Regions from separate parts of the Priestia sp. TRM10 genome, predicted to be linked through region 1. Evidence: riboswitches for the same ligand, from Rfam matches in the RefSeq annotation. Region 1 holds a riboswitch; the other holds the start of a gene.
The links. Region 1 has a riboswitch for thiamine pyrophosphate ahead of ACK3CR_RS06485 (Ykof family thiamine-binding protein). Riboswitches for the same ligand answer to the same signal wherever they lie in the genome.

Region 1 (4,432 bases):
CTTCCTTTTAATTTCATGACAAAGTTCCTTCTGTCATAAGCTTATAGCCAAGTCCTCTTACCGTTACTAGATGTTTTGGCTTACTTGGATTTTCCTCAATTCGTTCCCGAATGCGACGAATATGAACCATTACCGTGTTTTCATCACCTTCAATAATCCGTTCGTTCCATACTTTCTCATAAATTTGCGCTTTGCTAAACACTTGGTTTGGATGCTTACAAAAAAAGAGAAGAAGCTGAAAAACTTGAGCAGGACACTCTATTCTTTGCCCTTTTACTGTAAGCTCTCCTGCTCGTTCACAAAGCACAACATTTCCAAATGAAAACTGTTCTTGCTCACGTGTGACTTCTGCTTCATTTAACCCACGACGTCTTAGCTGTGCTTTAATACGAGCCACCACTTCAAGTGGATTAAATGGTTTTGTAATATAGTCATCTCCTCCAATCGCAAATCCTGTTAATTTATCAAGATCTGACTGACGTGCCGTTAAAAATAAAATAGGGGCATTTGTAAGCTGTCTAATTTGCGGACACAAATCAAATCCAGAGCCATCTGGAAGCATAATATCTAACACAATTAAATCAAACTGTTCTTGCTTACAATATGAAAACGCGTCCTTTACGTTATGAGCTATTTTAATATTTGAAAATCCTTCTTTCTTTAGCACAACACTAAGCATTTCTGTTAAAGCCTTCTCATCATCAACAAGCAATATTTTTTCATTGTTCATCACTAACACTCCTTGGAACATTATTCCTAATAATCCAATCGTAGCATTATCCTAAAAAATTGAGAATTACTTTTTATGACTATTTAACCATAATTAAGGTATTGTTAAGCTAGTAGTTGAAGGCTGGTAATGTTCATACGATATAGTGGAGTTAGAACTTATATAAAGGAGATTAAATATATGAAAAATGCTCTTTCCCCTCTCAGAGGTGCTGAACGAATTTCTTCTGTTGATACAATGAGAGGCTTTGCGCTCTTTGGAATTTTGCTTGTTAATATGCTCATTTTTCAATATGGACTATTTGGTGAATATGAATATATTGAAACATCTCAAGGATTGGAAAAGATTTCAGCCTCCTTCATTAATATTTTTGGTACTGGAAGCTTTGTAACCCTTTTTTCTTTTCTATTTGGATTTGGTGTTATGATTTTAAGAGATCGAAGTCGAGAAAAAAAGCGACGTTTTTGGACCGTTTACTTACGTCGTCTCCTTCTTCTTCTCGCATTTGGACTTTTACATGGAACTTATATTTGGGAAGGCGATATTTTAACATCTTACGCTTTATGTGGCTTTTGTTTATTTTTGTTTCTCTGGTGCAAACCAAAAGTATGGCTTACAATTGCTCTTGTGATTATCGGTTTAATGAGCGCTTTTTCATTTATTCCTGTTGAAGAAGGAAGTGAAGATACTCTTGTAACAAGTCCTTCCTACCTTGCACAAGAAAAAGAGGTATATTCAACAGGCTCTTATAGTGAAGTTGTTCATTTTAGAAACAATAGTATGCCTTTTGAAGATACAAGCGATGGAGAGATGATTGCTTTTGGTTTCTTTAGTGTTCTTGCTTCTCTTCCTATGTTCTTTTTAGGAGCGTATGTTGCAGCTAAAAGGTGGCTACATGAAGCAGATCGCTATGTTTCTCTTTATAAAAAAATGTGGTGGATTTCTCTTCTTATTGGATTTCCATTAAAGATCGTCCCACAATTTATGCAAAATGAAAGTTTAGAAGGTCTTAGTGCTTCATTAGGAGCTCCTCTTGTCGCCATCTTTTATATTTCAAGCATTGCTCTTTTAACCTATAGTAAACGATGGAAAAAACTATCAAATGCGTTAGCTCGAGCTGGAAAACTTTCTCTAACAAACTATCTTTCTCAATCCATCTTCTTCACCTTCCTTTTTTATGGATATGGATTTGGATTATTCGGCAAAGTAGGGGTTACAAGCGGTATCGTATTTACCATTGTTTTCTTTACGATTCAGCTTTTCCTTAGCAAACTGTGGCTCCAGTTCTTCATCATTGGACCTTTGGAATGGATTTGGAGACTTTGGACATATTTGAAGATTCCTAGCATTAGAAAAAAGAAAACAAAGCGGCCTACGCAAATTTCCGCTGGTTTGTAATCTATCTTTCTATTTACAAAAAAGCATCTTTCTTTTATGATGTGTATAAGCGAAAAAACTGTATAGTATAACGCACTAGGGGTGCTAATTAGCTGAGATGTGAACTTTTGTTCCGATCCCTTATAACCCGATCTAGATAATACTAGCGTGGGGAAGTGTAGCAATATACGACTTTTATGTTGATTGACTCTACATTTTTGTCTATGTGACTGCATCTTCCTTAAGATGCAGTTTTTTTGTGTTTATAAACTTTTAGGAGGAAGTAGAAATGAATGAACAGCTTTGCGGAACAAGCAGAATCTATGGATGTCGCTTCTCTCTTTATCCAATGTGCGATAACTTTATTGAAGTGATTAAAACGGTGCTAAGAGAGGTTGATACATCAAAAGTATGGATTAAAACGGATAATGTGAGCACATGTGTACGCGGACGGAATGAACATGTTTTCGATGTTGTAAAAGCTATTTATCTTCACGCAGCTAAAACAGGTGTTCACGTTGTATTGAATGGTTCTTTCTCTGTTGGTTGCCCTGGAGACTCTGAAGGTGATGTTTACTTATCCGAAGATGATGTGCTCTTAAACGAGGAGAAAAGCAAGGATATTTCGATTGAAACAGCTATGCAGTTCGCTCTTTATCCGATGGGGATTTCCCACTACATGGACGTAATTATGGATGGCGTTAAAACAGCAAAAGACGAGGGAGTATTTGTTGCTGGTGTTCACTATGCAACACATCTTGATGGAGATACACACACTATTTTCCGGACAATTAAGGATGCTTTTCTTTCTTCCCAAAAAGAAGCAAGTCACGTTGTGATGACCGTCAACTTATCAGCAAACAGCCCTTCAACAAAAAGAAAGCCTGGTGATGGAAAATGACAAAGAGCTGGAAACTAAAAGAAATTGTCGTAATGTCTGCATTAGCTGTTGTGTTTGCTGTTGTGTACCTTCTTTTCACACAGCTTGGAAATGTGTTGTTCGGAATGTTCGGACTCTTAGGATATGAATTTATTTTCGGAATATGGTTTATTGTTTCAATTATTACAGCATATATCATTAGAAAACCAGGAGCAGCCCTCATTTCAGAAACAATTGCTGCTGCTGTTGAACTGCTGATTGGAAATGCCTCAGGTCCTCGTCTTCTTTTAACAGGAGTTGTGCAAGGAATAGGCCCTGAGCTTGTATTCGCAGCTACTGGTTGGAAACGATACTCACTGCCGATTCTTATGCTAGCTGGTATGGGAGCCTCTGTAACAAGCTTTATCATGGGCTATTTCTTGTCAGGCTACAATGCTCTTGATCCTTCTTATGTTAGTACAATGCTTGCTGTCCGACTTGCCAGCGGAGCTCTTCTTGCTGGTTTACTTGGTAAATGGTTAAGTGATCAACTGGCAAACACAGGGGTTTTAAATGGTTTTGCTCTTGGAAAAGAACGTAAAAAACGGGTGGGAACAAAAAATGATCGAAAATCAACTGCCTCTTAAAGTTAAAAATTTAAGTTTTTCATTTGAAGAAGATGAAGAAAAAAAGCTACAGAATATTTCCTTTTCAGCGTCTAAAGGTGACAGTATTTTTGTATTAGGCCCAAGTGGTGCAGGCAAAAGTACTCTCACGCTTTGTCTTAATGGATTATATCCAGAAGCTGTTGATGGTAGTTTGAAGGGAGAGGTACAGATTTTTGGAAGAGATCTTTCTTCCTTTGAAGCCGGAGAAGCCTGCCAACGCGTAGGGGTAGTATTTCAAAATCCAGATAATCAGTTTTGTATGTTAACGCTTGAAGATGAAGTTGCTTTTGGGCTTGAAAATATTAACTATCCAAAAGAAAACATGGAAGAGCGTATTGATGAAATACTCTCTCTTGTTGGACTTCTTCCTTATAAACAAAGCTCTATTTCAATTCTATCTGGAGGTCAAAAACAAAAGCTAGCACTTGCTTGTGTGCTCGCTCTTCAACCAGACATTCTTATTCTAGATGAACCAACTGCAAATCTTGATCCTGCTTCAACGAAAGAACTTGTTTCACTCGTCTCAACGCTACAGGAGGAATATAAATTTACGCTTTTAGTTATTGAACATAAATTAGATGATTGGGTTCATCTCATAAAGCGCTGTTTAGTTTTTAATAAAGATGGCGAAATGATTCTTGATACTTCGTTAGAAGACTGTTTTAAACATCATTATGAACTTTTGATTGAACACGGGACATGGATTCCACATATTAGTTCTCTTGCCTATACAGGAATTGAACAAGGCTGGTACAAAAAAGGCGCTCTCCCACTTTCAATGGAAGAGTTTCTAAAAGG
Region 2 (4,432 bases), on a different contig from region 1:
TAATGCTGCTTTTTTAGCTAAAGCTTCTTCATGAGTATGACCTACATAGGTTACTAAGCCTGGAAATACTTTAATATGTCTATTGCTGTCTTCGCTTTGTTTAACTTGTTCATCTAATTTTTCACGAAATCTTTTTGCTTGCTTTAAGTTCCACGACACTGAATAGACTGCATCGGCATATTTTGCGGCTAATGCAATGCCTTGTTTAGATGCCCCTGCTTGCATTGATACTGGTTTGCCTTGCGGACTTTTTGGCGTAGTGGATGGGCCATACACTTTAAAATAGGTACCATCATGATTAAAAGGCTGAATGTTTGAAGGATTTATCAATTTTCTTTCTTCTCGATGATGTAGAAACTCATTACTGTCCCATGAAAGAAATAACTTATTCATTAAAGCAGCGAATTCATCTGCCTTCTCATAGCGTTTATCATGAGAAGGTAGTTTTTCCATACTATGATTTAACGCCTCTAAATCAGTCATTGACGTAACGAGATTCCAACCAACACGTCCTTTCGTAATATGGTCTAAACTTAATAGTTGTCGTGAAGCTGTGAAAGGATTAGAAAAAGTACTTGAGATTGTTGAAACTAATCCCACATGATTTGTCACTTGAGAAATAGCAGTTAAATTGACTACTGGATCAAACCAAAATGCTGGCATATCACTAGAATGTTTACCTGGAAATGATTGATTATCAGCAAAGAATACTGCGTCAAAGTAACCTTTTTCCGATAATTTAGCTAAGTCTTGGTAATAGGAAATGTCTCCAATACGTTCAACGCTTGAGTCAGGCATTAACCAAGCAGCTTGATGGTGGCCACAACCATACAGCAAAACACCTAAGTGTAGTTGTTTTTCTTTAGTTTTTGTCATTTCTTCACACCTCAAAATACATCATTATTAATTGTCTTGTATACTCCCTTTTTTGAAGGCTTATCTATGGTAATTTAAGCTATTAGTTCATTGTTAAACCGCCATCTACTGTGAAATTTTGACCTGTAATACCGTTCGCATTTTCCGAAGATAAATAAGCGACCATATTGGCTACATCTTGAGGTGTGGTCACCTTCTTCAATGGCGTTGATTGAGCAATTAAATCGAACACTTCTGGTGTTGTAACAGCACTGGCGTCAGTCATTTTTAATAATCCACCTGAAACTACATTCGCTTTTATACCATGTAGTCCTAATTCAGAAGCGATATTACGTGTAAAACCTATTAATCCAGCTTTAGCTGTTGTATATTCGTGGTAGGGTACAACAGGATTTTGATATAAATTAGTACCTATACTGATAATACTTCCATTTTGTCGTTCAATAAATTGAGGTATGACGCTTTGAACTACATTAAATGCTGCTTTTAAAGTACCATCTAGTTGTTTTTGATAATCATCCCAAGTGAGTTCTGTGAAGGTTTTCTGTTTGTTTGGATCAAATTTGAAGTCTACTAATGCATTGTTGACTACAACATCTATTTGACCAAAATATTCCGTTGCTTTTTTTATCATTTTATCTACTTCTTTACGATTGGTTACATCAGCCCGAATTGCAATAGCATTCTCTTCACCAATCTCAGAAACGAGCTTCTCAGCAGCATCTTTGCTTGTATAGTAATTGATAACCACTTGAAATCCTTGTTGTGCCAATGTCTTTACAATAGTTGCTCCTAAACCTCTACTACTCCCTGTTACTAATACTGTTCTAGTCATCATAACAACTCCTATATTTTTAATTTTGATGAAACTTAAATAATAAAATGATAGATAAAATAAAAAATACGCAACCTTCCCATAGGAAAATTGCGTAAAAACAAATAACTACATATTAAGAATAAGGCACAATCGCTCTTTAAGTATGTATTAGAGTTTACACTTTCCTACGCTAGTTTCAGCTAGTTCAGGTTCAAAGGGTTTGAGTTAATACTCATCTCAGTTAAATAACACCCCTAGTGCATATATTTAAGTTATATTCAATGTTATAGTTTTAATAAATTCATGTCAAGAAAATATGGCTAGTTAAAATATTTCTATAACTTTGTTATTCTAAAATTAACATTACTGAATTTTTGATTCAATTCTAGTTTATATAAAACATGTTCCATGTAGTAAAAAAGCGCAAAACTGTTTAACAACAAGTTTACATTTATTCCCATAACGAACAGACATAATGGTCATATCCATTAATTACCTTTCCACTTCATAAAAAGTGAATTCAAACAGATAGTTCACAAAGTGAACGTCCATAAAAGTGTACTTCTACAGACGGATTTGTTTTAAGAGAAATCTATTCTTTTCAATGTCTGTTTAAGTCTAAAAATAATTACAGACGTTTTCTAAAATATATATACTTTAATGAACGTTTTTAGCGAAATGATTGAAAATAAAAGAGCCGTTCTAGATTAGAAATTAGAAATGTTATTGACCATTCAATAATACATACACTTTGCGTAAGGATAGCCTTTCTCATTTGTTCTTTATTTGCTCCAGTAAAAAACGAAAGAATTCAGAGGTACAGTAAGTAGTCCAATAAGCGACAATCTATTATGAACATAGTCTTTTATTAAATAAAAAAGCTCCCCATTTTAAAATAGGAAGCTTTTTTATTCTATTTTTTATAAATAACGAGCATTTCGGTTGCTTTTGGCATAAATCGAAATGTTGTTGGAAGGAGCTTTATTTTCACGTGCTCGTTTTCTAGCGTTTCGATTAGACTATTTAAATATGGATAAATCTCATGATTAAATCCAACAAGCGGATAAATTCGAATTTCTCCACCTTTTTTCGTTACCCTAATCATTTCTCTCACTGCTTTTATGTGAAATTCAAAATCAAATTGTGCTTCATATAAAAAAAGGAAATGATTGCATAACAAGAGAGAAAAAGTCTGATCTGAAAAAGGCAAATGCGGGAGCGCTCCGTGAAAAAAGCGTTGATCTTTTTCGTTTTGCGTATATTGCTTCATAAATAAGGAAAACGAGTCTCTTCGAATTTTATCATGTTCTTCTAGCGTCTTATAGGAATCCCATAAAAGAGTTCGAGCCCCTTTTTTAAGCTTACGACTAGCTTCTTGGATTTCTTCTTCGCCGTGTTTTCTCATCTCTCGTGGGGATAGATTATACAAAGGATCTACTGCGTAAGCATCATATCCCTTACGATAAGCGCTTGCTGCGAAAGAAGAAGCTCCTGCAGCCACATCTAACACTTTTCCGGCTTTAAATTGTTCCATCTTCAAGTCAAACATCTTTTCATACTCTTCGTAAGATCTGCACGTCATAGCAACGCCAACTTGTTCATAAAATACATTTTTACTCATCTTTACGATCTCTCCTCTACTCTACTAAACTCTGCTCAATGTTAGAAAGGTCTAACAGCTATCATTATAAAACTATCTTCCATATATTTCAACAAGCGATTAAAATATAGGTTTCTTCTTTTTATTATGAATTCTATCTTAAATATCCTCCATTGTTGAGATCAAATGTTGCTCCTGCATAGTGCTTAGATTTGTCAGATAAGAGAAAGAGAACCGTTTCAGCTACATCTCTAGCTGTAACAGGTGTTTGGATGAGCTGACTGTTCCAATATTCTTGCTTTCGCCACTTTGGAATACTCTTCATCATCGTTGTATCAACCATTGTGGGCGCAACAGCATTTACTCTAATATGTGGGGAGAAGTTTACTGCACAGCTTTTTGTTAATCCTAAGATAGCGGCTTTTGACATCCCATAAATGGCATCAGAGCTTCCTTCCATTCCTGATACTGACGACATATTCACAATTGTTCCCTTTTCATTATTCCCCATCAGCTTCTTTGCAAAAAACTGTGAAAAATAGACGGCTCCTTTAACATTAATATTTAATACAGAATCAATGCTTTCTTCGGTGTAATCTAATATATTTTGTGCAAGATAAATCCCTGCATTATTTACTAGGGCATGTACTTCCCCGCCTCTTTCATCAATCCATTCAAAAAAGCGAACAACTTCTTTATAAGAACTAACGTCTATTGTATATGTAGATAAGTTGATGTTTTTCATTGATCTTTCTAGCTCTACTAAAGCTTCCTCATTCACGTCACAAGCAATAATTGAAGCTCCTTCCTCTAAGCAAAGTCTCACAATCTCTTTTCCAATACCTGCTCCTGCTCCAGTTACAATTACTCTTTTATTTTTTAGCAAGTTCAAAACTCCTTACATGATGTAAAATGGTTGTATACTGTAAATTTTACCTCTACATTCCATTTCCTTCAAGAAGGTTGAATGACAAATACAAATTGTAAAAGGACGTGTTGTTGTGATAATAAGAAGCTTACACAGAGAGGAAACGCCTCCTTTTTCTTTGCTCTTACTTGCAGATCCTTCTCAAGAAAAAGTGAAGGAACATTTAGAAAAAGGCGTTTGTTTTGTAGCGGAAGAAGATAAGGAAATAATC

Region 2: it holds a riboswitch for thiamine pyrophosphate, as region 1 does, so the genes downstream of both, ACK3CR_RS01050 (3-oxoacyl-ACP reductase) here and ACK3CR_RS06485 (Ykof family thiamine-binding protein) in region 1, are expected to answer to the same signal.

Annotation. Positions count from the first base shown of each region.
Region 1 is NZ_JBJZOT010000007.1:264,908-269,339, reverse strand. It holds gene ACK3CR_RS06500 (sensor histidine kinase) at 1-17, opposite strand, end outside; gene ACK3CR_RS06495 (response regulator transcription factor) at 14-730, opposite strand; gene ACK3CR_RS06490 (DUF418 domain-containing protein) at 911-2,128, shown strand; TPP riboswitch at 2,196-2,299, shown strand; gene ACK3CR_RS06485 (Ykof family thiamine-binding protein) at 2,397-3,008, shown strand; gene ACK3CR_RS06480 (ECF transporter S component) at 3,005-3,613, shown strand; gene ACK3CR_RS06475 (ABC transporter ATP-binding protein) at 3,588-4,432, shown strand, end outside.
Region 2 is NZ_JBJZOT010000002.1:200,529-204,960, reverse strand. It holds gene ACK3CR_RS01055 (LLM class flavin-dependent oxidoreductase) at 1-876, opposite strand, end outside; gene ACK3CR_RS01050 (3-oxoacyl-ACP reductase) at 959-1,711, opposite strand; TPP riboswitch at 1,859-1,959, opposite strand; gene ACK3CR_RS01045 (class I SAM-dependent methyltransferase) at 2,607-3,314, opposite strand; gene ACK3CR_RS01040 (SDR family NAD(P)-dependent oxidoreductase) at 3,448-4,179, opposite strand; gene ACK3CR_RS01035 (GNAT family N-acetyltransferase) at 4,295-4,432, shown strand, end outside.